DNA from 4 places in the Agrobacterium salinitolerans genome. Region 3 is predicted to be linked to each of the others. Evidence: predicted binding sites of a transcription regulator. Region 3 holds the regulator's gene; each other region holds the start of a gene.
The links. The regulator PhoB, encoded in region 3, activates phosphate uptake and scavenging genes when phosphate is short. The targets are predictions, from matches to a motif close to TGTCATNNANCTGTCAT.

Region 1 (2,192 bases), 580 kb from region 3:
GTACCAGCGTCGAATATACCGCAAAGGAAGGGCCGAACGGCCCGACGATCGCGACAGTCAATCCCGCGGAAACATCGCCGCAGCCGGCGACGGCCGAAGCAGCAACGGGCGTGACCCCGGCAGCAGCAGCAACGGTTAAGACCGCCGAAACCGCAACCTCTTCCCAGCCTGCGGCACTTCCCACCGCCGTCGCCGTCAAGGGCGGACGCGTGGCGCTGCCGCCGGCTTCTGAAATTGCTGCGGCCGCAGCCATCGCCGCCCAGATGCAACCGCAGCAGAACGAAGTCGCCCAAGCGAGTGTGACGACATCTGCGCCGACCACGGCCACGGCACTCGCACCGACAAGCGCCACTCCGGCGGCCGCAGCCATCGAAACGGCCGACATGGCGGCCAAGCCGGCTGCCCACAATGCCGCTGCCGATCTGCCGCAGGTGGTTGCCGTCAAGGGCAGCTTCCCGCCCGCGCCGCCGCCGCCCGGTTCGCCCTCCATCGGCACTGAACTGACGGCCGAACGCAAAGTCATTCCGCTGCCAAAGCCGGACAGCACGGTTCTGGCCTATGCCGCCGGCCCGACCAACGCCGCGCTTGCCGCTATCCGCCAGAACGAATCGATGGCGGCCCCGGTCGGACGCGAAAAGCTCAGCGGCCTTATTACCAAATACGCCACCATGTACGATGTGCCGGAAGATCTGGTTCACCGAGTGGTGCGGCGTGAAAGCATGTATAATCCCGGCGCCTATAGCAGCGGCAATTTCGGCCTGATGCAGATCAGGCATGCCACGGCCCGCTCCATGGGCTTCGATGGTCCCGCTTCCGGCCTGCTCGATGCCGAAACCAACCTCAAATACGCCGTCAAATATCTGCGCGGCGCATGGGTTGTGGCGGGTAACGACCGCGATAACGCGGTCCGGCTTTACGCGCGCGGTTATTACTACGACGCCAAGCGCAAGGGCATGCTGCACGTTCTGCGCAAGTGATGGCCTCCGGCTGCATTGGGAATGCAGTCTGGATTCGTGGCAACTTAGACGCCGATCGTTTCACAGCGTCTTTTCGTCTCATTGTTTTCACCCACAGCCCCTGTCATCAAACTGTAGTGTGACGGCTGTAGACGCCTCTCAATCGACTGAGAGGTGAACATATGACGAGTGCGGCACCCAAGACCGGCTTCAGCAAGAACACGAAACTGAAGTCTGCATTGCTCCAGCACAAGGCACTCTCCAAAAGCGGTCTGTCCGAGCGGTTCTTCGGCGTCCTCTTTTCCGGCCTCGTCTATCCGCAGATATGGGAAGACCCGGAAATCGACATGGAGGCCATGGAGCTTGGCGAAGGCCACCGCATCGTCACCATCGGCTCGGGCGGCTGCAACATGCTGGCCTACCTCTCCCGCAATCCGGCCAGCATCGATGTCGTGGACCTCAACCCGCACCACATTGCGCTGAACAAGCTGAAGCTCGCCGCCTTCCGCCATCTGCCCGCCCATCAGGACGTGGTGCGCCACTTCGGCCGCGCCAACCACCGCAGCAACAGCATCGGTTATGACCGCTTCATCGCCGAGCATCTCGACGCCACGACCAAGGCATACTGGTCGAAGCGCACCCTTTCCGGCCGCCGCCGCATCTCTGTCTTCGACAGGAATATCTATCGCACCGGCCTGCTCGGCCGCTTCATCGGCGCCGGTCATTTCATGGCCCGGCTGCACGGCGTGAAGCTCACCGAAATGGCCAAGACCCGAACGCTGGACGAACAGCGCCAGTTTTTCGACAGCAAGGTCGCACCCCTTTTCGACAAGCCGGTGGTGCGCTGGCTGACGAAGCGCAAAAGCTCGCTCTTCGGCCTCGGCATTCCGCCGCGCCAATATGACGAGCTGGCCAGCCTTTCCGCCGATGGCACGGTTGCGTCCGTGCTCAAGGAGCGGCTGGAAAAGCTCGCCTGCAACTTCCCGCTCAGCGACAATTATTTCGCCTGGCAGGCCTTCGCGCGCCGTTATCCCGAACCGCATGAGGGTGCCCTGCCCGCCTATCTCAAGTCGGAATATTACGAAACGATCCGCAACAACACCGCACGCGTTGCCGTGCACCACGCCACCTATACCGAGCTTCTCTCCAAAAAGCCGGCATGCGCCGTCGACCGCTATATCCTCCTCGATGCGCAGGACTGGATGACGGACACGCAGCTCAACGAATTATGGTCGC
Region 2 (2,192 bases), on a different contig from region 3:
GCTTTCGGCGAGTGTTTCACAGACACCCATGTCGTTCCAGATTTCCTCGCAGATCGGAATGCCGATCCGCACGCCACGGAAATTATAAGGCCCGGAAATCGACCCTTCAGAGAAAACCCGCTTCTCGTCGAACTCGCCGTAATTCGGCAGGTCGATCTTGTCGCGCAGCGCGACGATCTTTCCGCCATCCAGCAGCGCCACGGAATTGTGCCGGCCCGTCTCGCCCTGTCGCGGAAAGCCGATGACCACGCCCGGCCCGCCATCGGCGGTCTCCGCCGCCAGCTCTTCCACCGCTTTCAGGCAGGCTTTCAGGAAAGCCGGCTTCAGCACCAAGTCTTCCGGCGGATAGCCGGATATGAACAGCTCCGTCAGGAGCAGAAGATCGGCGCCCTGCGTCGCCGCATCGGCCCTTGCCTCGCGCGCCTTGGCGAGATTGCCCGCCACGTCGCCAACGGTGGGATTGAACTGCCCGACGGCAATCCGGAGATGGTTCTCTATATCGTGTCTGTCGCTCATGGCTTTTCAATACCGCGCCCGTGGCCGCTCCGCAACGCGGCAATTGCATGGCGGCGCCCGTTACGCTTCGGCCGCGCGCCTTCACGCTAAGGTTATCGCCGCACCGGCCAGACTCTTCAAAGTTCATGTCGCGTTCATCGCGCTTATGTGACAGTTACATGACACTTTTGCGACACCCGATTCACCTCCCTGGATCGGTCGTGCCGCCTGCAATACCGGAGTATGGGTTTGAAACATTCGGCGCCAAAAACAACGGCTTCCGAAAAGGCTGGTTTCGTCTTTTCGCCTGCATGGACAAGGAGCCTTTCCAAGCTTTCGGGCACGGCCTATACGCTTGCCAATCTGACGGTCGCGTCCGTCGTGCTGGTTGTGGCGCTGGAGTGGATCGCGCGGGGCTCGCTCACCGATGTCGGCGCTTTCCTCACCTCCTCCGCCCGCCCCGGAATGACCACCATTGCCGCCGTGCTCGCCCTCCTCGTGGCACTGGATGCACTTCTTGGCAGGCGTTACCTGTCGCTGATCGCGCTTGCGCCGCTCTGCGCGCTGACGGGGCTGATTTCGGCGCAGAAGCAGACCTATCTCTCCGATCCTCTTTATCCATCCGACCTCTTATTCGGCCGCCAGATCCTCGAGCTTCTGCCGACCATGCTGAGGGCTCAGCCGATGACGGCAGCCCTCGTCGCCCTCGGCATCTTTGCCACGATTGCGGCACTTACGGGCCTCTGGCTGCTGGCGCGCCGCCACTCACCGGGCCTGAGCTGGCGCGAACGCGCCGCTGGTCTCGCGCTGGCGCTGCCGCTTCTCGCCGGTCTTGCCTCGCTTATGGACTATTCGCATTATTCCTGGGTGCGCGATCGCCTCAACATCATTCCCATGATGTGGGATCAGCAGGAAAATTACCGCCATAACGGCTTCCTGATGGCCTTCGCCTTCAATATTCCGATGGCCAATGTCGCAGCGCCGCAGGGGTATGGCGAAAATGCCATCGCCGACCTGACATCCAAGCCCGCCGCCTTCGCCGCCAACAAGGGCGATTACCCCGATGTCATCATGCTGATGAGCGAATCGCTGTGGGATCCGAAGCGGCTTGAAAATGTGAAGCTCTCCGACGATCCCATGCCGACGATCCGCGCCAAACGGTCCGGCAATGTCTTTTCCCCGGAGTTCGGCGGCATGACGGCGAATGTGGAATTCGAGGCGCTGACCGGCTTCTCCAACGCCTTCCTGCCCTATGGCAGCATTCCCTATCAGCAATATATCCGCCGCCCGGTGCCCTCGCTCGCCAGCTTCTTCCGTGGCGAAGGTTATTCCGCCATCGCCATGCATCCCTTCCAGGAATGGTTCTGGAACCGCAAGCAGGTCTATGCGAATTTCGGCTTCGAGGAATTCCGCTCCGAAGAGACGCTGCCGGCCATGGAAAAACGCGGCAACTTTGCCTCCGACGATGCGCTGATGGACGAGATCATGGCGACGGCCGAAAAGGCGCAGAACCCGCTCTTCCTCTTCGCCGTCACCCTTCAGGGACATGGTCCCTATGAGGCGACCCGTTACGCAAAAAACACGATTGGCGTCGAAGGCGACCTCTCCGCCTCGGCCTCGCAGGCGCTCGCCACCTATTCTCAAGGGGTGGCGGAAGCTGATGAAGCGCTGCTGAAACTGATGCGCTGGGCGAAGAA
Region 3 (2,192 bases):
TCGTCACCATCGCCAGGCGCCAGCCGATGGCTGCAGACCTTCGCGAGATCATCGGCACGCTACGTATTGCAGCGGACCTCGAACGCGTTGGCGACCTCGGTAAGAATACTGCCAAGCGTGTCATCGCGGTTGCCGGCACCGGCGTGCCGCGCAAGCTCGCCCGTGGCATCGAACACCTCTCGGAACTGGCGCTGGTACAGCTCAAGGAAGTCCTCGACGTCTATTCGACACGTTCGGCGGAGAAGGCAAATGCCATCCGCGAGCGCGACGAGGAAATCGACGCCATGTACACGTCGCTCTTCCGTGAGCTTTTGACCTACATGATGGAAGATCCGCGCAACATCACTACCTGCACGCATCTTCTGTTCTGCGCCAAGAACATCGAGCGTATCGGCGACCACGCCACCAATATCGCCGAGACGATCTATTACATGACCACCGGCAGCCAGCCGGAAGGCGAGCGTCCTAAGGATGACAGTTCCAACACGCTCGGTTCGGTGACCGAGTAACAGACAGGCAGCGGCTTGCGGAGTTAGTATATGGTGCCCAAGATTGCAGTTGTGGAAGATGAGGAAGCGCTGAGCGTGCTGCTTCGTTACAATCTCGAGGCTGAGGGATATGACGTCGACACGATACCCCGTGGAGACGAGGCCGAAATTCGGCTGCAGGAACGTATTCCAGACCTTCTTATCCTGGATTGGATGCTTCCCGGCGTTTCCGGTATCGAACTGTGCCGTCGGCTCAGAATGCGGCCGGAAACCGAACGCCTGCCCATCATCATGCTGACGGCGCGCGGTGAGGAAAGCGAAAGGGTTCGCGGCCTCGCCACCGGCGCCGACGATTATGTCGTCAAGCCGTTCTCGACACCGGAACTCATGGCCCGGGTCAAGGCCATGCTGCGCCGGGCTCGCCCCGAGGTTCTGTCTTCGGTGCTGAAATGCGGCGATATCGAACTGGATCGCGAGACCCATCGCGTTCACCGCAAGAGCCGCGAAGTGCGCCTCGGCCCAACGGAGTTCCGCCTGCTGGAATTCCTGATGACCTCTCCCGGCCGGGTGTTTTCCCGCTCACAATTGCTGGATGGCGTCTGGGGTCACGATATCTATGTGGACGAACGCACCGTCGACGTGCATGTCGGACGTCTGCGCAAGGCGCTCAATTTTTCGCATATGCAAGATGTCATCCGCACCGTGCGCGGCGCCGGATATTCAATGGAAGCCTGAGGAAACCGAAACCGATGGTTTCACTCGGGAAAAATTCCCAAAATTCAGAAGGCCCGCAGCCGGGATGGTGGCGGGCCTTCTGAATTCGAACCTTCCCCAACGCGTGTCCTTGTTGTTTTTGAAGGCGACAGACGGTCTGCTGAGAGTCGGATTGCGCGGTGAAACCAGACAGGAGGGATGGCGCGGCACGTCGCCGACGAACTCAAAGTATTTGCCGCAAGGGCGTGTCGCGATTTTACATCCGCAGAAGGCGGAAGAAGAGGAATTGGGAGCGCCTCTCAAACAGCGTGCGCCCATTCCGGGACCGCCTTGAGTTTTGCCATAAAAAAACGGGCCCGAAGGCCCGTAGTTTTTGAGTGTCGAATGCGTGCCGCAACACTCAAGCTTTGCGACGTTCGCTTACCGGCTGGTAGGCGAGTTTCGCATGGAACTTGCAATAGGGTGACGATTCCAGCGCTTCACAACCGCAGAAATGGAAATCGTCTTTCAAGGGATCGCCGACCGGCCACTTGCAGGTGCGCTCCGTCAGTTCCGTCAACGTCAGGCGACGGGAAATCGGGGTGACGACGTTTCTGGAAGGAACGTAATCGAGGACTTCCGCGGTCTCGATGCCGATCTCTTCCTGAAGAGCCGTTGCTGCGTTGGAACGGGTCAGAACCCGAGCAGGCGCTGTGCCGACACGGCCCGCGAAATTCGTCGCGCGCGGGGCAGGAGCGGCGGCGCGCTTGGGCGCGGAACGCGCCGAAGTGACCGGGCCGCCGGCCTTGACGCGACCCGGCAGGTTGAGACGGTGGACCTTGCCGATGACGGCATTACGGCTGACACCGCCCAGCTGCGCTGCTATCTGGCTGGCGCTAAGTCCCTCGGACCACAATTTCTTGAGTTTTTCGACCCGTTCGTCTGTCCAGTTCATGCCGCTTCTCCGCTCGTCGCGTATAATGTCGGCAGAATCCATCTCCGCCTCGCGGG
Region 4 (2,192 bases), on a different contig from region 3:
TGCTTTAACCGAAACATACGTATGGAAAAGAAGACGTTTCATGCAGGACCATGCAGAAAGACTTTATTACGCCCTGAAGAAGAGTTGGTCGGGCGAGACGAGCGGCTTCTGGTCGCGGGAAAACCCCGCCAAGGGCCAAGGCAGCGTCACCGCGCTGGTGGTGCAGGATATTCTTGGCGGCGAACTCGCCAAAACCGCCGTCAGCGGCACCGAGCATTTTTACAATATCGTTGAAGGCACGCGCTGGGATTTCACGTTTAGCCAGTTCGATGTTCCGGTCGGCTATCAGGACAGGCTTGCCAGCCGCACCGAAGCCATGGCGACAATAACGCCGTTGCAATATGCCTATCTCAGCGCCTGCATCCGCAAGGCGCTCGGGCACGGCTGAGCCGTTTGCAAAGCAACACCAGCCCATTGCCGTTTCGATCCGCGCATCGCGGCACGGTGGTCAACCAGTGTGTCGCGTGTGTCGCGTTTCAGGACCATGATTGCAATCTTTCCCGCAAAGCGGACACAATCCATGCGATAATATCGCCAGCAAAATGGTTGCACCGACAGGAGAGACATTCGATGAGTGAGAGTTGCCCGGTTCTGACACCGGCTGAGCGGCAAGTTCAGGACATATTGGTGCGGACGGAAGCAGCGATGATGGCATCCGTTCATGCAGCACTCGAACATGCCAGCAAAGAGGTCACTGAGGCGTTCCGGGCCGTTGGTTCCGACATGCAGCCACCGCCCCACGATTATTTTGCCGCTGTCGCCCATCAGCAGCTCTTCCTGATGTTATGCGGGGCCGACCCGAAAACCTTCGAGGGCGGCGACCCCGACATCGCCGGCCACCTTATCCGGAACGCGCAAAACATATCCGACCACTACTGGAAGAAAACGCCTGCCGCGGCAGATGTCCCTGGCAAGTGATACGCTCGGCGTAAGACAGGGCTTCGCGGCACGCGGCGGCACGCGCGATCTGCGTTTCAGAAGGATGCCCGGCCGGACACCTTTTGCCATTCCACGTCACAGCACCTTCATCATCACCGGTTAAGCAGGCGCAAATTCGGAGGCTGGAATGGATTCGACCGCACAGATCAAGCGCCCGAAAATCGCAGAGACCGTCATCCATGCGACGGCGAGCATAAGAGATTCCAATATCGGCGAATGCTGCGAAATTCTGGCTGACACCGCCCTGCACAATGCCGACCTCGGCAATTACTCCTACCTTGGACCCCGTTGCATGGTCGGCGATGCAACGATCGGAAAATTCTGTGCCATCGCCGCAGAGGTCAGGATAGGCGCTCCGAACCATCCCATGGACCGGCCATCCATGCACCGTTTCAGCTATTGCCCTGAATATTATTCTGCGGATGCCGTGCGCGATGGCGCCTTTTTCGAGCGGCGCAAGGCGGATCGCGCCATCATCGGTCACGATGTCTGGATCGGTCACGGCGTTATCGTCTTGCCAGGTGTCACGGTTGGAGACGGCGCAGTGCTCGCCGCCGGCGCGGTCGTCACCAAAGATGTGCCGCCCTACACCATCGTCGGCGGCGTTCCCGCGAAGATCATTCGCGAACGATTTTCGCGATCCATCGCGGAAAAGCTGTCTTCAATCGCATGGTGGGACTGGCCATTCGAAACAATCATGGCGCGGCTTTCCGACTTTCAGTCGAGCGACATAGAAGCATTTTGCGAGCGCTGGTCATAGCGTACACAAGAACCGTTCCTGTCACAAAACGGAAACATCGCCGTTCGTTACTCGAACACGAAGGCCAGCCGCTTGCCCGTCAGCTTCGCCAATTGCTGCAGGCGGCCATCCAGTCGCTCGCCGGCGAAATCGCAATAATCGTGCGGCACGACGAATTCCATATCGAGATCGGGGTTGCCGGATTTGCGAAATTTCAGGTGGTCGACGACGCCCGGCATCGAGGCCGAGAAGAGGTAAACGACGCGGAGTAGGCCGCCCAGCAGCTTGCCGAGTTCCTGCAACCGGTCTCCCGCCATAGCGGCGAGCGGCTGTGTGGTGCCGTTGTCGTTCAGACCTTCGAAGCGATAATAATTGGCGAGCGCAATATAGGCGCGGCCGGGATGGGTGATCGCCACGAAGGAGGAATGGGCGATGATGTTGAGCGCCTGCAACCCGCGATAATCGGGATGGGCACGCCAGCTGATATCGGCCAGCAGGCAGGCCGCCTGCCGGT

Region 1: the regulator PhoB is predicted to act here: its motif matches at 1,079-1,095, upstream of O9X91_RS04770 (BtaA family protein).
Region 2: the regulator PhoB is predicted to act here: its motif matches at 664-680, upstream of O9X91_RS12345 (LTA synthase family protein).
Region 4: the regulator PhoB is predicted to act here: its motif matches at 1,013-1,029, upstream of O9X91_RS14615 (DapH/DapD/GlmU-related protein).

Annotation. Positions count from the first base shown of each region.
Region 1 is NZ_JAPZLN010000001.1:973,488-975,679, forward strand. It holds gene O9X91_RS04765 (transglycosylase SLT domain-containing protein) at 1-977, shown strand, start outside; gene O9X91_RS04770 (BtaA family protein) at 1,139-2,192, shown strand, end outside.
Region 2 is NZ_JAPZLN010000003.1:75,416-77,607, reverse strand. It holds gene O9X91_RS12350 (NAD+ synthase) at 1-516, opposite strand, end outside; gene O9X91_RS12345 (LTA synthase family protein) at 739-2,192, shown strand, end outside.
Region 3 is NZ_JAPZLN010000001.1:390,729-392,920, reverse strand. It holds gene phoU (phosphate signaling complex protein PhoU) at 1-509, shown strand, start outside; gene phoB (phosphate regulon transcriptional regulator PhoB) at 540-1,223, shown strand; gene O9X91_RS01840 (GcrA family cell cycle regulator) at 1,603-2,136, opposite strand.
Region 4 is NZ_JAPZLN010000003.1:537,597-539,788, forward strand. It holds gene O9X91_RS14605 (YunG family protein) at 41-388, shown strand; gene O9X91_RS14610 (hypothetical protein) at 571-918, shown strand; gene O9X91_RS14615 (DapH/DapD/GlmU-related protein) at 1,067-1,699, shown strand; gene ppx (exopolyphosphatase) at 1,747-2,192, opposite strand, start outside.